DNA from 3 places in the Bacillus sp. C-3-6 genome. Region 1 is predicted to be linked to each of the others. Evidence: riboswitches for the same ligand, from Rfam matches in the RefSeq annotation. Region 1 holds a riboswitch; each other region holds the start of a gene.
The links. Region 1 has a riboswitch for S-adenosylmethionine ahead of mtnW (2,3-diketo-5-methylthiopentyl-1-phosphate enolase). Riboswitches for the same ligand answer to the same signal wherever they lie in the genome.

Region 1 (7,891 bases):
TGACCCGCAAATACATTATTTGGATCCTTTCCTGCTCTATTACATGCAACAACATAACACTGATTTTCAACTGCTCTTGCTTGCAATAGCAAACGCCAATGTGCTAAACGAACTAATGGCCATTCAGCTACAACAAATAATACTTTTGCCCCTTTAGCAGTATGGACACGCATCCACTCTGGAAAACGAATATCATAACAAATTGTTCCAGCGCATTCAACATCATCCAGCTTAAATTCGCCCGTACCATTACCGGCTATTAAATATTTATGTTCATCCATAAGCTGAAATAAATGTACTTTACTATATTCGTTGACTAGCTGTCCTTCATTATTTACAACATACATCGTATTTGTAACGCCTTGCTCTGTTTGCTTTGCTATAGAACCACCAACAATATGTACATCATATTGCTTCGCCCATTCTATTAACTTTTCTTTCGTTTCCACTCCATCCCTATCTGCAATTTCAGAAAGTCTCGTTAAATCATATCCTGTTGTCCATAGTTCTGGTAAGACGATAACATCTGGCCTTTCCTTCATAGCTTCGCTTATTTTATTTTTAGCATTCTCAATATTTTTTTCTACATCTCCAAAAACAATATCCATTTGAATACATGCGACTTTCATTTTTTCAGCCCCATTCTTATTTTTTTCTTTACAAAATACTGGAAAGATTATATCATTTGTCACTAGAATTGTAACAACTTTCAAAAGAGGTGGAAAGTATGAAATTATTTCAACCTTCTGAGATAGTAACATCATTGCCAACACAATTTTTCGCTTCACTTGTTGCAAAAGTTAACAAAGTCGTTGCAGCTGGTCACGATGTTATTAATCTAGGTCAAGGTAATCCAGATCAACCAACACCGCAGCATATCGTAAAAGCTTTACAAGATGCTGCCGAAAAGACCATTCATCATAAATATCCGCCATTTCGCGGACATGAAAGCTTAAAGGAAGCCGTGACTACATTCTATAAACGTGAGTACGGCGTCGAATTAAACCCAAAAACTGAAGTTGCTATTTTGTTTGGTGGGAAGGCTGGACTAGTAGAATTACCAATTTGTTTTACAAATCCTGGTGATACAATTCTCGTTCCGGATCCAGGCTATCCAGATTATTTATCTGGGGTTGCCTTAGCAAAGGCACACTTTGAAACCATGCCGCTTATTGCAGAAAATCATTTTTTACCGGATTATAAAAAAATTGACGACTCTATCGCTGAACGGGCAAAGTTAATGTTTTTAAACTATCCAAATAACCCTACAGGTGCTACTGCATCAAAAGATTTTTTTGATACAACCATTCATTTTGCTAATAAACATAATATATTAGTTGTTCACGATTTCGCTTACGGTGCTATCGGATTTGATGGTCAAAAACCTGTTAGTTTCTTGCAAGCAGATGGTGCGAAAGATATAGGAATTGAAATTTACACGTTATCAAAAACTTTCAATATGGCTGGCTGGCGTATTGCTTTTGCAGTTGGAAATGAAAGTGTCATCGAAACCATTAACCTATTGCAAGATCATATGTATGTTAGTATTTTTGGTGCAATTCAAGATGCTGCTCGCGAAGCACTATTAAGTTCACAGTCTTGTGTAGTAGATCTTGTAAATAGTTACGAATCTCGGAGAAACGCTCTTATTTCAGCTTGTCACTCAATTGGTTGGAATGTAGACATTCCAACCGGATCATTCTTTGCATGGCTTCCTGTTCCAAAAGGATATACCTCTGAGCAATTTGCTGATATTTTACTAGAAAAAGCACATGTTGCAGTTGCTCCTGGTGTTGGATTTGGTGAACATGGCGAAGGGTATGTCCGTGTTGGTCTCTTGCATACAGAAGATAGATTACGAGAAGCCATTAATCGAATTGATAAATTAAATTTTTTCAAAAAGTAATTGACAACATGAAAAATATCTGACAAAATTCAGTTATCTTAAAAATTTAAACATTTCTAAATACTTCTTATCAAGAGCAGGTGGAGGGACGAGCCCGACGAAACCCGGCAACCGATCTACAATCGTAGACACGGTGCTAATTCTCGCAGCATTATGCTGACAGATAAGGAGCTGGTTGTAAAAAAACCTCTCCTTAGCTGAGAGGTTTTTTTATTTAACTAGGAGGTTATAACAATGAGCGGAATAATAGCGACGTATTTGATCCATGACGGTTCACATAACTTAGAAAAAAAAGCTGAGCAAATTGCACTTGGTTTAACAATTGGCTCTTGGACTCATTTGCCACACTTATTACAAGAACAATTAAAACAGCATAAAGGCAATGTCATTCATGTTGAGGAATTAGCTGAACATGAACATACGAATTCGTATTTACGTAAAAAAGTAAAACGCGGAATTATTAAAATCGAATATCCGTTATTAAACTTCAGTCCAGATTTACCAGCAATTTTAACGACTACATTTGGAAAGCTATCCCTTGATGGCGAAGTAAAATTAATTGACTTAACTTTTTCAGACGAGTTAAAAAAACATTTTCCTGGTCCAAAATTCGGGATAGATGGTATTCGAAACCTTTTACAAGTGCATGATCGTCCCCTTTTAATGAGTATTTTTAAAGGAATGATTGGACGAAATATTGGGTATTTAAAAACGCAATTACGTGATCAAGCAAGTGGTGGTGTAGATATAGTAAAAGATGATGAAATATTATTTGAAAATGCATTAACACCACTTACGAAACGCATTGTATCTGGAAAAGAAGTTTTACAATCCGTATATGAAACATACGGACATAAAACGTTATATGCCGTAAATTTAACAGGACGAACTTTTGATTTAAAAGAAAATGCGAAACGTGCAGTGCAAGCTGGAGCTGATATTCTATTATTTAACGTATTTGCTTACGGACTAGATGTACTACAATCACTTGCAGAAGATGATGAAATCCCAGTTCCTATTATGGCACACCCTGCTGTAAGTGGTGCTTATTCAGCATCTAAGTTATATGGAATTTCATCTCCATTATTACTCGGAAAGCTACTACGCTATGCTGGGGCTGACTTTTCATTATTCCCATCTCCATACGGAAGTGTTGCGCTAGAAAAAGAGGAAGCTCTTGCTATCTCAAAATATTTAACTGAAGACGATGCATTTTTCAAGAAGAGCTTTTCTGTTCCATCTGCTGGTATTCACCCTGGTTTCGTTCCCTTTATTGTACGAGATTTCGGTAAAGATGTTGTTATTAATGCTGGCGGCGGGATACATGGACATCCAAATGGAGCGCAAGGCGGTGGTAAAGCTTTCCGTACTGCAATTGATGCTACTTTGCAAAATAAACCACTCCATGAAGTAGATGACATAAATTTGCATAGTGCACTACAAATATGGGGAAATCCCTCTCATGAGGTGAAATTATGAGTATTCAAGTATTTTGTGATTTCGATGGCACGATTACAAATAATGATAACATTATGTCCATTATGGAAAAATTCGCACCACCAGAAGCTGAAGAAGTAAAGAATAGAATTTTATCACAAGAGCTATCTATTCAAGAAGGTGTTTCTCAATTATTTCGATTAATACCTACTCATCTGCACGATGAAATTATTCAATTTTTAATAGAAACTGCTGAAATTCGTAATGGTTTTCATGAATTTATACAATTTGTAAATGAAAATAACATTTCTTTTTACGTTATATCAGGTGGAATGGATTTCTTCGTCTATCCACTCTTACAAGGACTCATTCCAAAAGAGCAAATTTACTGTAATGAAACAGATTTTTCAAATGAATACATTACGGTGAATTGGCCTCATCCTTGTGATCATCATTGTCAAAATCATTGCGGATTATGTAAATCATCACTCATCCGAAAATTAAGTGATACGAATGACTTCCATATTGTGATTGGAGATTCAATTACTGATTTACAAGCTGCGAAACAAGCAGATAAAGTATTTGCTCGTGACTTCCTTATTACAAAGTGTGAAGAGAATTATATTGCTTATACACCGTTTGAAACATTCCATGATATTCAAAATGAATTAAAACATTTGTTGGAGGTGAAATCATGAAACAACTTTTTCGTCAATGGTATGACTTAAGCGAGATAAAAAAAGAATTAACAACTCGAAATTGGTTCCCAGCAACAAGTGGTAATATTTCTATAAAAGTTAGTCATGAGCCACTTACTTTTCTCATTACAGCAAGCGGTAAAGATAAAACAAAAACCACTCCAGATGATTTTCTATTAGTAGATCATGTAGGAGTTCCCGTTTTAGAGACTGAATTACGCCCTTCAGCAGAAACAATATTGCATACACATATTTATAACAATACGAATGCCGGGTGCGTACTTCATGTTCATACAACTGATAATAATGTCATCACAAATTTATATAGTGATGCAGTTACCCTTCAAAATCAAGAAATTATTAAAGCTCTCGATATTTGGGAAGAAGGTGCAACAATTCACATTCCTATTATCGAAAACCATGCCCATATCCCAACGCTTGGAGAAAACTTCCGAAAGCATATACAAGGTGATTCGGGAGCGGTATTAATTCGTAACCACGGTATTACCGTATGGGGCCGAGATAGCTTTGATGCAAAGAAGAGATTAGAAGCTTATGAGTTTTTATTCCAATTTCATATAAAACTATTATCAATTCAAGGAGGCGTTTCTAATGGCGCAAATTCGTATTCATGAAGTAAATACTCGTATTGAAAATGAAGTGGAAGTATCTAAATTTCTACAAGAGGAAGGCGTTTTATATGAGAAATGGAATATTTCTAAACTTCCTACTCATTTAAATGAAAATTATTCTTTAACAGATGAAAACAAAGCTGAAATATTAGCTGTTTTTTCAAAAGAAATCGCTGATGTTTCAGCACGTCGAGGTTATAAAGCACATGATGTAATTTCACTTTCAAATAGCACACCTAACCTTGACGAATTATTAATTAATTTCCAAAAAGAACATCATCATACAGACGACGAAGTCCGCTTTATCGTCAGTGGTCATGGCATTTTCGCTATTGAAGGCAAAGATGGGAAATTCTTTGATGTTGAACTTGAGCCAGGCGATCTAATATCTGTTCCAGAAAATGCAAGACATTATTTTACCTTGCAAGATGATCGTCAAGTTGTAGCTATTCGTATTTTTGTGACAACTGAAGGCTGGGTTCCAATCTATTAAGGTAGTTAGTTGAATAAAAGGACTTGGATCCCCTTTTCCAAACTTTTATTCACTCTACATATATACATCCTCCTATGGAACAGGCTTATTTCACTTTTGAAATAAGCCTGATTTTTTATTTACTCAAAAGTACCATTTCATCACAAATTTAACGTCTTGATTTTTCAAGTGTATTTTTTGAACATTTATTGAACATTTATTGAACATTTATTGAAATTTTTCTGAAAATTCTGTTTTACATGTGATATACTACAATTAACTAAGAAGGAAAATAATATCGCAAACAGAGGGGGATAATCATGAACTTACTTATCGCACTTATACTTGGAGTTACATGTGGAGCATTTCCTGTTATTTTAGGAGCTATTATGGAAGAGTTAGAAATTGGTGTTTTAGGATTTGTCGCATCTTGTGTAAGCGCTTTATTATTTGGTTTATTCGGCGCTATTCCTGTTTCAATTCTGTGTGCTTTTTATATAATACGCCATGCTCGTACAAAACAATTTGGTCCTAATCACATCGCACAAATTATCCCATTCCCGGTTGAACGATGTCGCCGCGCTTCTAACTTATAATGACTAAATAAATAAAAGTCCTCAAATGAGGACTTTTATTTATTTTCTTCTAGAAATTGAAACAATTCTTGTAGATGTAGGGCATCTTCACCATAGCTAACAGATACATGAAATATACCGTCAATCTCAGCTTGCATATAAAGATCCACTCCATCACGATCATATTTCAATGCCAAATAAAACTCCATTTCTTCTAACATCTTTTTAGAGGTTCGAATTACATAATGCCCCTTCTCATCTCTTCCATATTCAAAGTCTGGTTCAAAATCATATTTTTGTTTAAAAGCTTCTTTTTGTTTTTCATTAATTTGCATACAAGTAGCTCGCTGTACAGTATCAATCATCTCATCAAACTTTTGAAGGTCCACCTCGTTTACCCCCTTATATATTTTTTATATAATACTTGTGTTCCACTATTTTCTTCGCCATCCTTAATTAACTCTTCATACAATTCTTTCGCCAAACTTAAGCCTGGGACTGGTAATTGTAATTTTTCTGCTTCCTCTAAAGCAATTTTCATATCTTTCATAAAATGCTTTACATAAAATCCTGGCTCAAAGTCTCCTTTTAACATTCGAGGAGCTAAATTACTTAATGACCAACTACCTGCTGCCCCTGTTGAAATACTCTCTAACACTTTATCTGGATTCAATCCAGCCTTCTTCGCGTAAGCAACAGCCTCACATACTCCAATCATATTGGAAGCAATCGCAATTTGATTGCACATTTTTGTATGTTGTCCACTCCCAGCTGGTCCTTGTAATTGAATGTTTGTTCCTAACTTTTCAAGTAAAGGTAAGCATCTATCATATATTTCTTTCTCTCCACCTACCATAATTGCGAGTTTTGCTTCTTTCGCACCAACATCTCCTCCTGAGACAGGTGCATCTAACGTATATATATTTTTGCTTTTTGCAACTTCATTAATACGTTTTGCTAAAGTAGGTGTAGATGTCGTAAAGTCAATTGCTATCGTACCTTCTTTTGCATGTTCTATAATTCCTTCTATACCAAAATACACTTCTTCTACATCATGTGGATATCCAACCATTGTCATTACAATATCAACTTGCTTCACTAACTCTTTTGGCGTATCACACCATTGTGCACCATCTTGCACTAAAGAATCTGTTTTTGCTTTCGTTCTATTATATACATATACTTTATGACCATCTTGCATTAAGTGATAAACCATACTTTTTCCCATTACGCCAATACCAATGAAACCTATTGATAAAGTTTTATGTTCCATTTTCTCATCCCCTTTGTTCTAATAAATCATTTACCATCTTTCGGAACTCTTTATTAAAGTCATCATCCATACTATTTTTTACATTTGAAAATAACATAACAAAAATTCCTTTTTCTTTATTAAAATTATTGAAAGTGTTCCAACCAGATAATACACCATGATTATGAAAATAATCTGGATATATATAAAAACTAAATGCATATTTCCGTTCTGCTGAAGGCGAAAACATTGCTTGTATACTTTGTTCAGAAAGAAGTTTTCCATTTATAATTGCTTCGTCTAACTTCTTCATATCTCCAACTGTCGTATACATCTCACCACAACCATATAGCCAATCCATGCCTAACTTCTGCGCTGGTACAAGCTCTTGATTTTTTTTCACATAACCCTTTGTAAAATTTTTATCTCCAGGTACCATATTTCCCATACCGGATTCATGCATATCTGCTTTTACAAATATGTTTTCTTTTATGTAATCTCCTAAAGGTTTTTTCGAGATATGTTCTATTATATAAGCAAGAACCATATAATTATAATCTGTATATCTCCAACCTGTTCCTGCAGGAAATTCTAAATTTTGACGTCCAATCCAATTAATTAACTGTAAACGGGAAGCAGCATTCACATTTCCTTTCGCATGTTCAGGTAAACCAGAGGTATGGGTTAATAAATGATATAGTGTAATATTTTTATTCTCCGGAAATGAAGGAATATATTTATTTACATTATCTTGAATATTCAATTTACCTTGTTCTTGCAACTGTAAAATAGATGTGGCAACAACTGTTTTCGTAATAGAACCAATACGATATTTTGTTTGAGGCGTATTTTCTATTTTATTTTGAACATCAGCATACCCATATCCTTTATTCAATATAACACGCTCTTTATCTGTTAC
Region 2 (7,891 bases), 2.2 Mb from region 1:
TGTCATGCATGCGAATACAGCCATTTGATTCCCTACTTCCAATCGTCCATTCCCGGTTTGTCCCATGAATCGCATATTCATTCTTATCTAGCCCAAGCCATCTCGTACCAAGAGGGTTATTCGGTGCACCCCCAGCTATTTTTTTTCGATGGTATTCTTTATTTTTAAATTTCGTTATAATACAAAAATTACCTTCAGGCGTAGGTGTACGATCTCTTCCAGTCGTTACTGGAAATGTTTTTGTGTAATTTCCATTCTCAAAAAAAGACAACTGGTTTGTCGTAAGATTAACTAGTATTAAATGATCTGTATCAGCAAAAGCACTAACCGGTAGGAAGAAAAATAATAGTAAGACGAAACATACCCTTTTCACCTATATCCCCCCCTAGCGCTCACCATAATAATTGTAATTAGCTTTACTTTGCTCTTATAAATGAAAACTATCCATTTACAATAACGCCCCCATTTACATGTATCATTTGTCCGGTAACATAAGAAGAATCACCAGACGCTAAATATACGTATGCCGGCGCTAACTCATATGGTTGACCAGGCCGTTGCATCGGGACATTGCTTCCAAACTGAGAGACTTTCTTCTCATCAAAGCTCGATGGAATAAGCGGTGTCCAAATCGGTCCCGGTGCAACACCATTTACACGAATCCCTTTTTGCACTAATGATTGAGAAAGTGATCTTGTAAACGCTACAATTGCTCCTTTCGTTGCGGAATAATCAATTAAAGTTTCATTTCCTTCGTATGCAACGATAGACGCGGTATTTATAATGACATCCCCTTGCTTTAAATGAGAAAGTGCGGCTTTCGCAACGTGAAAATAAGAAAAAATATTAATACGAAAAGTCTTTTCTAGCTGTTCTGCTGTAATATACTCTAGTCCTTGCTGCGGATATTGCTGCGCGACATTATTTACTAAAACCTGTAAACTACCTAGCTGCTGGACGGTCTCTTGAACAACATCTTTACAATGCTGTTCATCACTTAAATCACCCGGCAACAATACACACTTTACACCTTCTTTCTCAACATATTGCTTCGTCTCATTAGCATCTTCTTCCTCATCTAAATAAGCAATCGCAATATTTGCTCCCTCTTTCGCAAAAGCGATGGAAACAGCTCGTCCAATCCCACTATCTCCCCCTGTAATTAATACATTCTTTCCTTTTAACTTTTCGCTACCTTTATAATTTGAATCTTCAAACTGCGGAAGTGGATTCATTAATGATTCAATACCAGGCTGTTTATTTTGATGTTGCGCTGGCATTGTTACAAAGTTTTTTTGCTGTGGCATAGCTTCTTTCAACTCCTTTTCCTTATAATGTGCATAATAAAAACTGAAATTCACACATCAAGTTACGATTAATATTCGAATTTAAGACACAAAATATGAATTGTTGTAAACTTTTTATACAAAACTATTGCAAAATAGTTAAAAAACGAATATTATATATAACTGTTGTGAAAATTATTCGTAAACAGAAAGGATGTTTATATGTTTAACCTTTCAAAACATAAAACTTCTATTAAAACTGAAATTATGGCAGGTATTATTACCTTCTTAACAATGGCATATATCATTGTCGTAAACCCTGTTATCCTTGGGGATGCAGGTGTTCCATTTGAACAAGCATTTACAGCAACAATTATCGCTGCTGTTGTCGGAACATTATTTATGGCAATCTTTACAAACTTACCAATCGCAATCGCGCCAGGTATGGGATTAAATGCTTACTTCTCTTACTCTGTTGTAAAAGCTCATGAAGGCATGACTTTCGCAATTGCATTCTCTGCTGTATTCGTAGCAGGTATGATTTTAATTTTGTTATCATTCACATCTTTCCGTACAAAATTAATGGAAGCAATTCCTGAAAACTTAAAACATGCAATTACTGCTGGTATCGGTCTTTTCATCGCCTTTATCGGTTTACGTTTAACAGGTATCGTTACAAAAAATGATGCAAACTTAGTTGGACTTGGTGATCTTCACTCTGCTCCAGTTCTACTAGCATTGGCTGGGCTTGGAATTACTATTGTTCTTATGTCTTTAAATGTAAATGGCGCACTATTTATTGGTATGCTATTAACTGGTATTATCGCTTTCTTCACAGGACAGTTAACATTCTCAAACGGTGTTACATCAATGCCTGGATTACCAGAAGGAATTATCGTTTCAAATCCAATTACTGCTGTATCTGACGTAATTAACTACGGATTATATGGCGTTGTATTCTCATTCTTCCTTGTTACACTATTCGATACAACAGGTACATTACTTGGGGTAGCTCAACAAGGTGGATTTATGAAAGACGGAAAGCTTCCAAAAGCTGGACGAGCTCTTCTATCTGACTCATTTTCAGCAACAATCGGTTCTATGTTCGGAACAACACCATCAACAGCTTACATTGAATCATCTGCTGGTGTTGCAGCTGGTGGTCGTACTGGTTTAACAACTGTTACAGTAGCTGTTCTATTCGCACTAGCAGCATTCTTCGGCCCATTAGTAAGTGCTGTTTCTGGTGTATCAGCTATTACTGCACCATCATTAATTATCGTTGGTAGTCTTATGATGGGTTCAGTTCGCCACATCGATTGGGATGCATTTGATGAAGCATTCCCAGCATTTTTAGTAATCTTAAGCATGCCACTTACATCAAGTATCGCAACAGGTATCGCACTTGGATTTATTTCATATCCACTTATGAAAGTGGCAAAAGGTAAATTCCGTGCTGTTCACCCACTTGTGTATGTATTTGGAATTTTGTTTGCTTATCAATTGATATTCTTACCACATTAAAATCCCTCTTCCTGAGGGATTTTTTTATAAATACTGTTTGACAATACCATTCGTTTGTGGAATAATTCAAAATAGTTAAATATTCGATGTCTTATCAAGAGCAGGTGGAGGGATGAGCCCTACGAAGCCCGGCAACCGACCCATTTATGGGCACGGTGCTAATTCTTACAACACATTGTGTTGAAAGATAAGAGTAATATGATAAGGCGTCTTTTCTATATGAAAAGGCGTTTTTTATTTTCACTCCCTCCTCTCTCTTTTTAGTTTAGGAGGGATTTTTTTATGAAAAAATTATGTTCCATCGTACTTATTTTTCTCTTATTTACATTAGCGGCTTGTACAAATGAACAAGATGCTATCTCTTCACAAAAGCAACAAACTGTGAGAAAGGCGACTACAACGGTAGAAAATCAATTACAAACAGAAATTCCAAGCCAAATGAAGAAGCCATTAAAAATCGCATTAATTATGCAAATGTCCATCGGAACTTTTTCCTCTCAATATATTGAGGGTGTCAAAAAACAAGTTGAGCTATTTGGCGGCAGTGTACAAGTCTACAATTCTGATAACGATTTAGCAAAAATGGCTGCAAATTTAGATACTGCTATTAATTCAAAAGTGGATGGTATTTTAATTGATCATGGCCGTTCTGAAGCACTAAAACCTGGAGTAGAAAAAGCGTTACAGGCGAACATTCCCGTAGTTGCGTTCGATAACGATCTACGCTTGCCAGGTGTGACAATTATTGATCAAGATGACTATAGTCTTGCATGGAAATCATTAAAAACGTTAGCGGAAGATTTGAATGGACAAGGAAATATCGCAGTTGTATGGGTCGGCGGATTTGCTCCAATGGAACGTCGCAATGTTATCATTGATGCTTTTTATAAACGGTATCCAAATATAAAAGAAGTTGCAAGATTCGGTACTGCTAGTAATAACACACCGCTCGATACACAAACACAAGTAGAAGCTTTACTAAAGAAATATCCGAAAAAAGGCGATTTACAAGCTATTTTCGCTTCGTGGGATGAGTTTGCTAAAGGGGCTGTTAAAGCACTTGAACAAGCTGGTCGTACAGATATAAAAGTATATGGCATTGACTTAAGCAATGAAGATTTACAGCTCATGCAAAAAGAAAACTCACCTTGGACTGCTACAGCTGCAACTGATCCAGCTGAAGTAGGTAAGGTTCAAGTACGATTTTTATACAAAAAAATCGCTGGTGAACAAACGCCAGATATTTATTCACTAGAACCTTATTTAGTAAAGAAAAATAGTTTACCAAAAGAAAATATAACAATGGATCAGTTATCAAAATATATAAACGGTTGGGGAGACTCAAAAGATGCATATTCCCCTTGGATGAAAAAATTAGAGAAGGAGAAAAAATGATGACGTTCTCTCTTCAAAACATTACACATTCTTATCATGTCACTACACCTGTTCTAGAAGATGTTTCTATTCATATTCAAAAAGGAAAAGTACACGCTTTACTAGGCATGAACGGTGCGGGAAAAAGTACTTTACTAAAAATAGCAACTGGTGAAATTCAACCAGTTGTTGGCGATATAAAAATTGATACTCAGTCTGTTTCCTTTACTTCACCGCGCGATGCAAAAAAGCATGGCATTTCTTTCGTAACACAAGAAGTAGATCACGGGCTTATTCCCGGATTATCTGTATTAGAAAATGTACTAATCGATCATTTAGCAATGCAAAATAAAGTACTATTTTCAAAGTCCAAATTAGTCGCACTTGCTAAACAACATTTGCAAACTGTACAGGTAAATTTAAATGTTTCGGAAGATGTTTCAAACTGTTCATTACATGAAAAACAATTACTTCTTATCGCAAGAACTTTATCTAACAATACAAATTACCTTTTATTAGATGAACCTACTTCTTCTCTTGGACCAAAAGAAGTTGAAACCTTTGGGAAACTATTAAAAGATTTAACATCAAAAGGAATTGGCATCCTTTTAGTTTCTCATCGTTTATCAGAGATTCGAAATTTCGCGGATGATGTAACTGTATTACATAATGGTCAAGTTGCCCTTTCTGAAACCATTACAACGATTACAGATCAACAAATTGTGGAAGCAATGACTGGAAAACAACTTACACTTCCTATTAATACAGCACCAAAAACCGGGAGCGAGGAACTATTTAAAGTACAAGAGCTTCTATTACACGAAGGTCATTCTCCCCTTACTCTTACAATACGAAAAGGAGAAACTGTTGTGATATACGGATTAATTGGAAGTGGAAAAACAACACTTGCTGAAACGTTATTTGGTGCTCGTCATACTTATCACGCAGAAATAGACGGTCAAAAACTAACGATTAAAACACCACGAGATGCGATTAAAGCGAAAATCGCACTTGTACCAGAAGAAAGAAGAAAACAAGGCGTATTTCTTTCGGAAGATATTATAAATCACACAAATTTACATCAATCAGGTTGGAAACGAAAACAAACCGAATTAAATGATGCTACTACAGCAATTTCTTCTTTCGGTATTTCACCAAATGAGCCAAAGGCACTTATTCATTCACTTAGCGGTGGAAATCAACAAAAAGTCTCAATTGCAAAGTGGAGTGGATTCAAACCTAATCTATTTCTTTTAGACGAGCCAACTAAAGGTGTAGACATCGCTGCGAAACAAGACATTTTTCAATTCATTCGCAACATTACAGAAAACGGAAGTTCCGTAATTTATTTCACAGGAGAACAAGATGAAGCGTTGCATATCGCTGATCGCATTCTTATACTGGCAAACGGAGAATTTGTAGGTGAATACTTACCAAGCGAACTATCTCCTGAACAGCTTTTACATTTATCTGAAGGGAGCTATTCCATTGAATCTCGTTCATAAAACGAAAACTAAGAAACTATATTTACCTACTCATCTTTTTTATCAATTTAGTACAATTGCTATTATTATAGGTGTTACAATTTTTTTCTCTATCGTCAATGATTCTTTTTTAACATATAACAATATTAGTGATATTTTACGTTCTATTTCCATCGTAACGTTACTTGCAATCGGCGTTACCTTTACATTGATTGTAGATGGGTTTGATTTATCAGTCGGCTCTACCGCTAGTTTAGCAACAATTGCAGCTGCTTCTTGTCTCGTTTTATATCGACAAGAACTATTAGTCACACTCCTTGTTCCTATTCTTTGCGGGTTATTAGTTGGATTATTAAATGCACTACTCGTTATCCGAATTAAACTACCCGATTTACTAGCTACATTAAGTATCATGTATATCGTCAATGGACTACACTTAACATTTTCAAAAGGATCTTCAATTTATGAAGGAATGTCCGGTGCAACAGGACATTTTATTCCATCTTTTTTATTTATCGGTCAAGGTTCCGTCTTAGGAATTCCAGTCCCTGTCATTATCATGCTTACTGTCGTTTTAATTGCACATCTATTTTTAGAAAAAACAACGTACGGTCGTTTCTTTTATATGACTGGTGGGAATCGAGAAGCTGCTAGATTAGCCGGTATTCCTACTGATCGTTACCGTGTATATGCTTATATGATTAGTGGTTTACTAGCTTCTATTGGCGGCATTATTCTATGCAGCCGCGTTGGAACAGGACAAGTTTCAGCTGGTGCTCCATTATTAATGGATGCAGTCGCAGCTGCCTATATCGGTTACGCAATGTTCGGTGCCAAGAAACCAAATATAGTCGGAACATTCCTCGGCTCGGTATTAATTGGAATTATATTAAATGGACTCACAATGATGAACGTTCCTTATTATGCACAAGATATTATTAAAGGCAGCATTTTAATTACAGCTTTAGCCTTTTCATTTATTAAAAAGAAGCGTAAATAAAAAGAGAGCATCGAATTCGATGCTCTCTTTTCCCTTTGCAACAATCACCCGAAAGCCTCCACGATTACTAAACTATGAAAAAGATAACAGCAGTTAAAAATTATTAATATTTCTCATTCACCTGTAATTCTTTACTATACTTTTGAATGAAAACTGATGAAATAACCATTACTATGCCCACACTAAAACCAATAAGTTGATCTAATAACATTTCATCATGAATAAACCAGCGAAGTAAAAATACACCCCCAAAAATAAGCATCATGATAAATCCAGTATGTCTAAGCCCTTTATATACATTTTCCATATGTATCACCTCTCCACATACTTTTATCCATATTATACCATAATCTAAAAACGTGTATAACCAACATTCGGTATTGAAACCAATAATAAAAAGACTGCAGAGAACTCCATCTCCACAGCCTAATATTTATTTTTGCAAAAACGCCTGCAAATCTGCAAACTGTCTCTTTGCATCTTCATAGCCTTGCTCGTATAAATTTTGTAGTTTTGCTGTATCTTTTTCCATACGATCTACTTGAAGCGGCACTTCTGGGCGAATAACAAATAAATTACCAGCTTGCTCTTCTTTTTCAATATAGTGAAGTGTTTCATTATACACTTCATAACGATTCAACATCGTGTTAACAAGATTCGGATATTTTTTATAAGCTTTTCCTGCAATCCATCCGAATTTTGATTTTTTCTTCGCGTAACCATGATTTCTCGTTAAAATAACGACTGATTTTTTAAATCCATCTTCCTGTGCTTTACGAACTGGAATTGGATCAGAAATCCCGCCATCTAATAACTGCTTACCACGATAATTTACTACTGGTGCAATGAAAGGCAATGAACTAGACGCTTGTAATAAATTTAGTGCATCATCATTCGTTCCTTCTTTCTCAAAATAAACAGATTGTCCAGTTTCACAATCCGTCGTTCCTACAAGGAAACGTTCTGGGCTATTAAAGTATGTTTCAAAATCAAACGGAACATGCTTTTCTGGAATTTCATGAAAAATGAAATCCATATCAAATAGCTGACGTTTTCTCCATAAGTTTTTATACGACAAATATTTCGGATGTGATGCATAATCAATATTGACCGTTTTATTTCTATTTCTTTGTCTGGAAAGATACGACGCTGCATGACAAGCACCAGCTGATACACCGATTACATATGGAAAATATAAATCTTGTTCCATAAAGTATTCTAAT
Region 3 (7,891 bases), 850 kb from region 1:
TTGCAATCCTTCCTCCATCACTGTTTCAATAGCTTGTTTAAGAAGTTCAACATGCTTCGAGAAAATTTCTTGTACCATTAAATCGTTTTTAGCACGTTCTATACTGGCATTAATCAATAAACATCCTTTTTGATCCATATTCTCAAAGTCTTCTTTCAATGCCCATTCAAAAAAATTACTTAATCGTTCTTTAACTGGAATTGAAGTATGTAACAATTTCCTTTGTTCCCTAATCCCAATTTCATGGTAGCGTTCTAATACTTGTTTATACAGTTCATGTTTACTACCGAAAGTATTGTATAAACTTCCTTTTCCAAGTCCTGTATCACTGCATAAATCTTGTGTAGAACACCCTTCATATCCTCTTAACCAAAATGTTTTCATTGCAACATCTACAATTGAGGAATAATCAAACTCTCGAGGTCTGCCGCGTTTATTCAATCGTATCCTCCTCTCATTTTAAAGATAACATGAATAGAATACCCTTTTTGTACCATGCGGTCAATAATTTTGTTTTATTGTTACTGTAAAATAAAATTTGATTATTTTAGATTACGAATAATGAAAAATAGCCCCCTTATTCAAATTGCCTAGCGAAAAAATCACGTTTTAATAGACTTCTTTATCATCCCTACCTTTCTATAAATTACTAGTTATGAAACAAGGATCGTTTCATAACTAGTAATTTACTTGATTATCTTGATAGGTATGGAGTAGTGCCCCTATAAACAAAACCCACCAGAAACATCTAAAATCTGCCCCGTTACCCAGCGGCTATCAGAAGAAGCAAGGAATGCTACTGCATCTGCAATATCTTCAACTTGCCCTATTCGCCCGAACACAGATGAGTTTGTAGCAAAATTTCGTATTTCTGGATTATCTAGCAATTTTGCATTGATATCTGTCTTCGTATATCCAGGCATAATTGTATTCACTGTTATACCTCTTTCTCCAAGGTGTTTAGCTAGAGGCAGTGTCATCGTATTAAGCGCACCTTTACTTAAGCCGTATGCAATTGAGCCTGTAAAACCAAGCCTTACTTCAGCTGATGAAATGTTAATAATGCGACCCTCTGCTCGTATTAATGGTAATGTTTGCTGAATTAAAAAGAATGGTGCTTTAATATTCACAGACATAATTTCATCAAAAACTTCTTCTGTCGTATTTTCAATCGTTCCTTGTGTACCTATCCCTGCATTGTTTACTAAAATATCAATCTCTGATGTACCAACTTTTATTTGTAATTCATTCTTTAACTGTTTTACTAGCTTTTTGACACCATCAATTGAATTGAGTTCAGCTTCAATTAAGAACGCTTTTCCTCCATTAGATTCAATCTCACTAATCGTTTCATCTGCAGCTGTTTTATTTCGGCCGTAGTGAATCGCAACTAATGCTCCATCTTTCGCCAATCTCATCGCAATCGCACGGCCAATTCCGCGACTCGCTCCTGTTACTAACGCTACTTTTCCATCAAGATTCTTCATTTTTTCCATCCTTCCTAAATTTCCGTTTGATAAAAACCTATACTTATATTTTCATGTAAACACCAATCATTTTAAATATAGATTTATAGGTAATTTAGTCCATTCGCTTATGATATTATAGTTATAATTCGTAATTTACTTTAGAAAACAAAAATAAGGAGGCTACACAATGCAAAACGCCGTAAAACTGGATGAAATCGATCATAAAATTATGAACTTGTTGTATGAAAATGCGAGAATTTCTGTTTCAGAAATAGGACGAATTATATCCATGACGCAACCTGCTGTAAAAGAACGTATTAACAAGCTTGAAGATCAAGGAGTTATAGCGGCTTATCGAACGAAATTTGAGCCTGCAAAAATTAATAAAAACATTCAAGCATTCATCATGTTTAAAACGAGCCAATGCTCTGATTTTATCCAGTATTGTAATGCAGCTCCTGAAGTAACAGATTTATTTCGAATTAGTGGGGAATTTAATTATATGATGAAGGTCATGAGCGATTCGATGGATTCCCTCGCTGCATTTTTAGACTCCTTAATGCAATTTGGCTTGTCATCTCCTTTAATAGTATTAAAGAGTGAATTTGAGGAGAAATTGTCGTTTTGATAAAGGGATACGTATTATCCTCACTAACAGTAAAAGTTTCTCTTTCTTGAGAAAAACCAACAAAATCAATGACTAGTAAACAAAAAAGAACATTGATATTTCAATGTTCTTTTTGTATCTCTACTTATTAATTAGATTACTCTTTGAAAAGAGCACTTTAATCCCCTTACCCTTGATTCCTCTGCGCCTCTCTAAACTCCTCCTTCACCTTCTCTAACAACCCTTCTTCCGTAATTAATCGATACGCCGTATTTGCTAATGCTTTTGCCGATGTAATTAATGCTTTATCTCCAAGTTCTGAACGTGCTGCTTCTCTAAATTCATTCGTATGTGCAATTAAATCATCTGGTCCGATTTTAATGTACGGATGAATTGTCGGTACGACTTGACTTACGTTTCCTGCGTCGGTTGAACCGATCCCTACTCTTTCTTTACGATTTACATCTTCACCTAATAGTTCTAGTTCTTCCGCTACGATATCGTTATATGTTTTTGTTACGAGTAATTCATCGATTTCATTTTGGAATTGATGAATTTTTACTTTTGTACCTGTTGCTAACGCTGCTCCCTCAGCAATGTTTTTTACTTTTTCTGTTACTTCTGCACATCTTTTTCGCGTTGCTGCGCGGATGAAGAATCTTGCTGCGGCATAGTCAGGAATAATATTAGGTGCTTTTCCTCCCTCTGTAATGACGCCATGAATTCTCACGTCTGACGGAAGTTGTTGGCGAAGTGCATTAATACCGTTATAAAGCTGAATAACCGCATCTAATGCGTTAATCCCTTCTTCTGGCGAAGCTGCAGCGTGAGCTGTTTTTCCGTAAAAATGAAAATCAAGTGGATCGACTGCTAGTGAAGGACTCGTTGTCGCTGTTTTTCCGCTCGGATGAATCATAAGCGCCGCATCAATGTCTTTAAATAAACCTGCCTTTACATAACTTGATTTCGCGCTACCATTTGGCCCGCCTTCTTCTGCTGGCGTACCAAACACAACAACTTCCCCGCCAATTTCTTCAAGCGTTTCTGATAATGCAATTGCTGCTGCAACACTAATTGTGCCGATTAAATTGTGACCACACGCATGGCCTAGTCCTGGTAAAGCGTCGTACTCCGCTAAAAATGCGATTGCTGGTCCTTGTTTTCCAGAGCTTTTTCGCGCGATAAATCCCGTTTCATGTCCAGCTATATTGTGCTGCAACTGAAATCCTGCACTGCCTAGCAATAAACTTAACGTTCTAGATGCATAAAACTCTTGGTTACCAATCTCTGGATTCGCATGAATATCATGACTTGTTTCTATGTACTTTTCCTTATTTCTTTCGATACTCTCTTCAATTGTTTTTCTTTGTGACGTTACTCCTGTCGCTCCCATTGTTCTTCCTCCTTTTATTTTCACGTAAAAAAGCCTCTTTCTAAAAGATAGAAAGAGGCTTCTGTATATACAGTCAAAATGAGCTTCTTTCTTATCTTTCAAGTTACCTTGCTGGAATTGGCACAGTATTCATAACGAATCCGCTGCCGAGGTATCATAGGGCCAGTCCCTCCACCTCTCGTGATAAGAATTTTCATAAAATTATATTAAATTATTTTTTATTCTAAGTTCATTCCAAGTAAAAGTCAAGGAATTCCTATCCGAATTTACCGAATATCTAAAAATCCTTTTAATACACCAATTGTTTCTGGTGCTTGCAGTCTTGCACATACGTACGGAAATTCCGTGCTACCTTCAAATATCATTTGAGATGTGAGCGGTGCGCCTGCCCAGAAGATTTCATCATCAATTACGATAAACGGGAATGCTTTATTTTGTCTTTGTAACTTTACATTTTTCAGTGGAACTGGTCCATCACTATAAACTGTTATCTGTGCATTTGTACGCATTAACGCTTGCCATACTCGCTTATCCACTTGTTTTGTACTTGGAAGTGAAATAATAATTTTTCGTTTTGCGGCTAGAATATCTTTTAATAGCCCTTTCGGCTCTTCAAGATTCATTTCCATAAACCAGCGTAAACGTTTCGAAATTTTCCGTTCCCACAATTGTCTTGATGTCGTGCGATCATACACATCTCCATGACGTTCTATATGAGCTGTTAATTGCGATAACGCTTGTTTTCTAGAAAGATTTTTACGCATATAATGGCAATCTGATAATTGAATGAACTTCCCTCTCGCCCTTGTCACTGCTACATTGACGAGGCGATGGTTTTTGTGATCAAAGAATAATACGCCAGGTCGTTCCTGCGGATAACTGTCAACTGTATCAAAGATCATCATATCTCTTTCAGAACCTTGGAACTTATGAACTGTCGCCGCTAAAACTGGTATGTTTTGATATTTCGTTCTCTGCAACATTTCTCTAATACACGTCGATAAAAAGCGAGACTGCGCCCTGTAAGGCGTCACAACACCAATGGATTGAACACCGTCTAACAGTCCGATCAACATCATTTGCATCGCTACTAAACCAGACATAATGTTAAAACGTGAACCAGAAGCAGCGTCTTTTAACGAAAAGGCTCCCATTTGACTCGTATCAAATAAAACGCTCGCCTCATTTGCGAACGGTTGCAATCGCGCAAGTTCTTTACGTTCTGAAACAGACGGATGGTCATAAACTCTATTTTTATAAATAAATGAGTTTGTAAACTTAGATATATCCGCATGCATACGTCTTTGTTCCTGCAGCATAAACAGGTTCGGATGTGCTTCTAATTTATTAACAGACTCAACAATCCCAGCATGGTAAAACATATCTTCCCCAAGCCATTTGCGAACGAGTTCATGGTTCGCCATCGCAATTGGAGGTAATTGTAAAAAATCACCGCAAACGACGATACGTTTTCCAAGTGAAGCAGCTAATGCGATTTGCGGAACGAACGCCATACTCACTTCATCTACGACAACTAAATCGAATGTACGCTCATAAATAAGTGAATCAATGGCACATTTCGATAAAGTTGCACCAATTACTTTCGCATTTTCAATATACTCTTTTTCTACTTCTTTAATTTTAGCCTTTTGCTTTCGAAGATCACTTTCAATCTCTTGTATACGCTTCTTATCAGCAGATGTTGCTTTATACGATAAGATTTTTTCACGAAGATCTTGTCGTGTCTCTTCTAAATAGAGTCTTTCCTCACCCCAAGATCCGTTCGTCGTTTCAACTAACTTAGATGCAAGTAACGTTTCATGATTTCGTATATGTTCATGCTGACTATAACCGTAACGAACAATTTCGCCAGGCGTCCATTTCTTTTTCTTTTCAATTTGCTTCGTTACTTCACTCATTAATACGTCTACTGCCGCGTTACTATGAGCTAACACAAGTACCGATTTTCCTTTTTGATAATGAGCCGAAATAATACGTGATAAATTGTAAGACTTCCCTGTTCCCGGCGGTCCCCATACGTACGTTGTCGGATTATAAAACGAACGATATGCCAGTTCATTTTTCGGATTTTTCATCTTCTCAATATGTTTCGGACTGCTCGTCCCATCAACAAGACGCTTTATACGATTACGTTTCAGCTTATCTTTACGTGCTTCTTTCAATCGCTCTTGCAGTTGCTCTAAAAGTTGCCACGGTTCACTGTATAAAACCGCTTCTCTTATTTCACCTTGTATATAATCATTTAATTTCAGTTCTATTTCTAATCCATGTACAGATAATACTTCTCCTGTCGCTTCCTCACCATCGAACTCAATTCGAATTGGTGAACCTTCAGGTAAGCTTACTTCCGAAATAAGCTGAAATATATACACTGTATTCTCATAATCTGTATATAAAAAACGACCGTTCATGATAGAAATTTTACTACCACCTATCGTTTTCCAATGTTTAATTTCATATGCTAATGCATAATGCCACTCTTTCATCGTTTCTGATAATGAAGGAGTTTGAGTAGTTGTATTCATCGTATAATCTCCTTCCTTCTCCCCAAACATACTTTCTCACTATACCATACAACACGCTAAAATTTGTAAGGTTTTTATCTTGCTTATTTTCTTAATTTTCAATAATATATTGTATATAATTTTCAGAAAGAAGGAATCTACATGCCAGTTAGAAGAATTGAACACGTAGGACTTATGGTTGCAAACTTAGAAGCATCTATCTCATTTTATGAAGAAGTAGTCGGCTTACAGCTCCTTAAACGTATGGGGCACCCGAATCCAGATTTAAAACTCGCTTTTTTAGGTGTGGAAGAATCGAAAGAAACGATACTCGAACTCATTGAAGGCTACAATTCTTCCTTGCCAGCAGAAGGAAAAGTACATCACATTTGCTTTAAGGTAGATTCATTAGAGGATGAAATTGAAAGAATACAAAAACACGGCGTAACCTTTTTACTAGGAGAAGAAATCGAAACATTACCAGATGGAACACGTTACATATTCTTCGCTGGTCCTGATGGGGAGTGGATTGAGTTTTTTGAGACGGAGAGATAAAGGGAAACTTTAGTCAGCCCACAATAAACGGGATAATAACTTTATGATCCACATAAGGAGTAGAAACTGATGAATACAGTTTTTATTATCGTTTTTTGGTACTTATACTATTGATGTCATGGGGGTATTTTGCAATTCAAAAATGCTGTTTACTTATAGCAGTATCTTTTACGAATGCAAAAACAGCCAAAATACGCAAGCAGTTCCGCATAAAAACTTGCATATTTTAGGCTGTTTAATTGTACTCCTTATTTTGTTAAAGTTACCCGTCAATTCAATTCCAAAGACCTCAGCTGACGATTAACTCAAGTACCGATTTCGGATGACCCTCATGTGATGAAGTTCGTGTTCTGTATCCGCTACACTATCTGTAGCAAAAGTTGCTATCTCATTTTCTTCAACACTTGACAAGGTAACACCTTCTTTTCAAATTCAAAGAAAAGTTTTTATTTTTCAGCATAAAGCATTATAACTCAACTGTTTTCATACAAAATTTTATAAAAAAAAGAAAAGCGAGGATCCCTCATATCCCCGCTATATCAATGATGTATAAAATCCTATATAAGAGATACATAGACAAAAAACAAGAACCCCTGTACATACAAGGATTCTATGAAATTATTTGCTACCGATAATGGGGCGTTGTGTTCACTATATACGAATATCATATTCATCCAAAATTGCCCTTATTGATGGTACAATTAAAGTCTTGGAGGGGGATTATGGGAATTATTTTATATTTTGCATTTTATTTTGGAGTACTGTTTCTTATAATTGGTACTGCATTAGTTTTATTTATTATGGCTGCATTACCAAAAATCTGGAGTAAAAATCTATCATTCGTAATGATCGGTTTAGGGATAAATATACTTACTATTCCGTTGTCTTTTTTTATAGGTGGGATGGCAACAGATTCTCCTGATAGTACTAGGTTAGATTTTTGGAAAGGATTTTTCTTTATTCAAAAAATACCGCTCTTTTTACTGAGCTTTTTATTATTTTTAACTGTGGTGTTGTGGTTTATTCGTAAGAACAAGAAAAAAGTAAACATATAGAATTTCAAAACGACTTCCAATAACAAGAATTATGTAAATAAGCTGTCCATGTGGACAGCTTATTGTTTTTTTGCTTAGCGTGCAAAATTCGAGTCTTGTTGGCGGTACCCCATCGCTATCAAGCTAAGCTCATACAACATCAAAGTCATTACAGCTCCATGAGTGCCTAATACTACTTTCTGTCCTCGGTAGGTGTTTAATAATTCTTTTAAGACTTTTATAGCACGTTTCTGACAGTCGATATTAGACTCTCCTCACGTTAAAGCAAATTCGGGGTCTAAGTTAGG

Region 2: it holds a riboswitch for S-adenosylmethionine, as region 1 does, so the genes downstream of both, ACW0JX_RS04045 (sugar ABC transporter substrate-binding protein) here and mtnW (2,3-diketo-5-methylthiopentyl-1-phosphate enolase) in region 1, are expected to answer to the same signal.
Region 3: it holds a riboswitch for S-adenosylmethionine, as region 1 does, so the genes downstream of both, ACW0JX_RS15470 (M20 family metallopeptidase) here and mtnW (2,3-diketo-5-methylthiopentyl-1-phosphate enolase) in region 1, are expected to answer to the same signal.

What each region holds. Positions count from the first base shown of each region.
Region 1 covers NZ_CM137247.1:3,849,431-3,857,321, forward strand. The annotation lists gene ACW0JX_RS19605 (carbon-nitrogen family hydrolase) at 1-713, opposite strand, end outside; gene ACW0JX_RS19610 (pyridoxal phosphate-dependent aminotransferase) at 728-1,906, shown strand; SAM riboswitch class I at 1,971-2,076, shown strand; gene mtnW (2,3-diketo-5-methylthiopentyl-1-phosphate enolase) at 2,141-3,385, shown strand; gene mtnX (2-hydroxy-3-keto-5-methylthiopentenyl-1-phosphate phosphatase) at 3,382-4,041, shown strand; gene ACW0JX_RS19625 (methylthioribulose 1-phosphate dehydratase) at 4,038-4,676, shown strand; gene ACW0JX_RS19630 (1,2-dihydroxy-3-keto-5-methylthiopentene dioxygenase) at 4,654-5,166, shown strand; gene ACW0JX_RS19635 (hypothetical protein) at 5,466-5,741, shown strand; gene ACW0JX_RS19640 (DUF3909 family protein) at 5,777-6,109, opposite strand; gene ACW0JX_RS19645 (NAD(P)-dependent oxidoreductase) at 6,115-6,993, opposite strand; gene ACW0JX_RS19650 (serine hydrolase) at 6,998-7,891, opposite strand, start outside.
Region 2 covers NZ_CM137247.1:789,979-797,869, reverse strand. The annotation lists gene ACW0JX_RS04060 (L,D-transpeptidase) at 1-373, opposite strand, end outside; gene ACW0JX_RS04055 (SDR family oxidoreductase) at 441-1,307, opposite strand; gene ACW0JX_RS04050 (NCS2 family permease) at 1,509-2,810, shown strand; SAM riboswitch class I at 2,899-3,004, shown strand; gene ACW0JX_RS04045 (sugar ABC transporter substrate-binding protein) at 3,093-4,205, shown strand; gene ACW0JX_RS04040 (sugar ABC transporter ATP-binding protein) at 4,202-5,689, shown strand; gene ACW0JX_RS04035 (ABC transporter permease) at 5,673-6,668, shown strand; gene ACW0JX_RS04030 (hypothetical protein) at 6,772-6,975, opposite strand; gene ACW0JX_RS04025 (patatin-like phospholipase family protein) at 7,102-7,891, opposite strand, start outside.
Region 3 covers NZ_CM137247.1:2,999,294-3,007,184, forward strand. The annotation lists gene ACW0JX_RS15455 (TetR/AcrR family transcriptional regulator) at 1-441, opposite strand, end outside; gene ACW0JX_RS15460 (SDR family oxidoreductase) at 723-1,487, opposite strand; gene ACW0JX_RS15465 (Lrp/AsnC family transcriptional regulator) at 1,657-2,097, shown strand; gene ACW0JX_RS15470 (M20 family metallopeptidase) at 2,264-3,469, opposite strand; SAM riboswitch class I at 3,558-3,659, opposite strand; gene ACW0JX_RS15475 (AAA domain-containing protein) at 3,736-6,045, opposite strand; gene ACW0JX_RS15480 (VOC family protein) at 6,157-6,549, shown strand; gene ACW0JX_RS15485 (hypothetical protein) at 7,272-7,604, shown strand; partial or broken gene ACW0JX_RS15490 (histidine phosphatase family protein) at 7,739-7,891, opposite strand, start outside.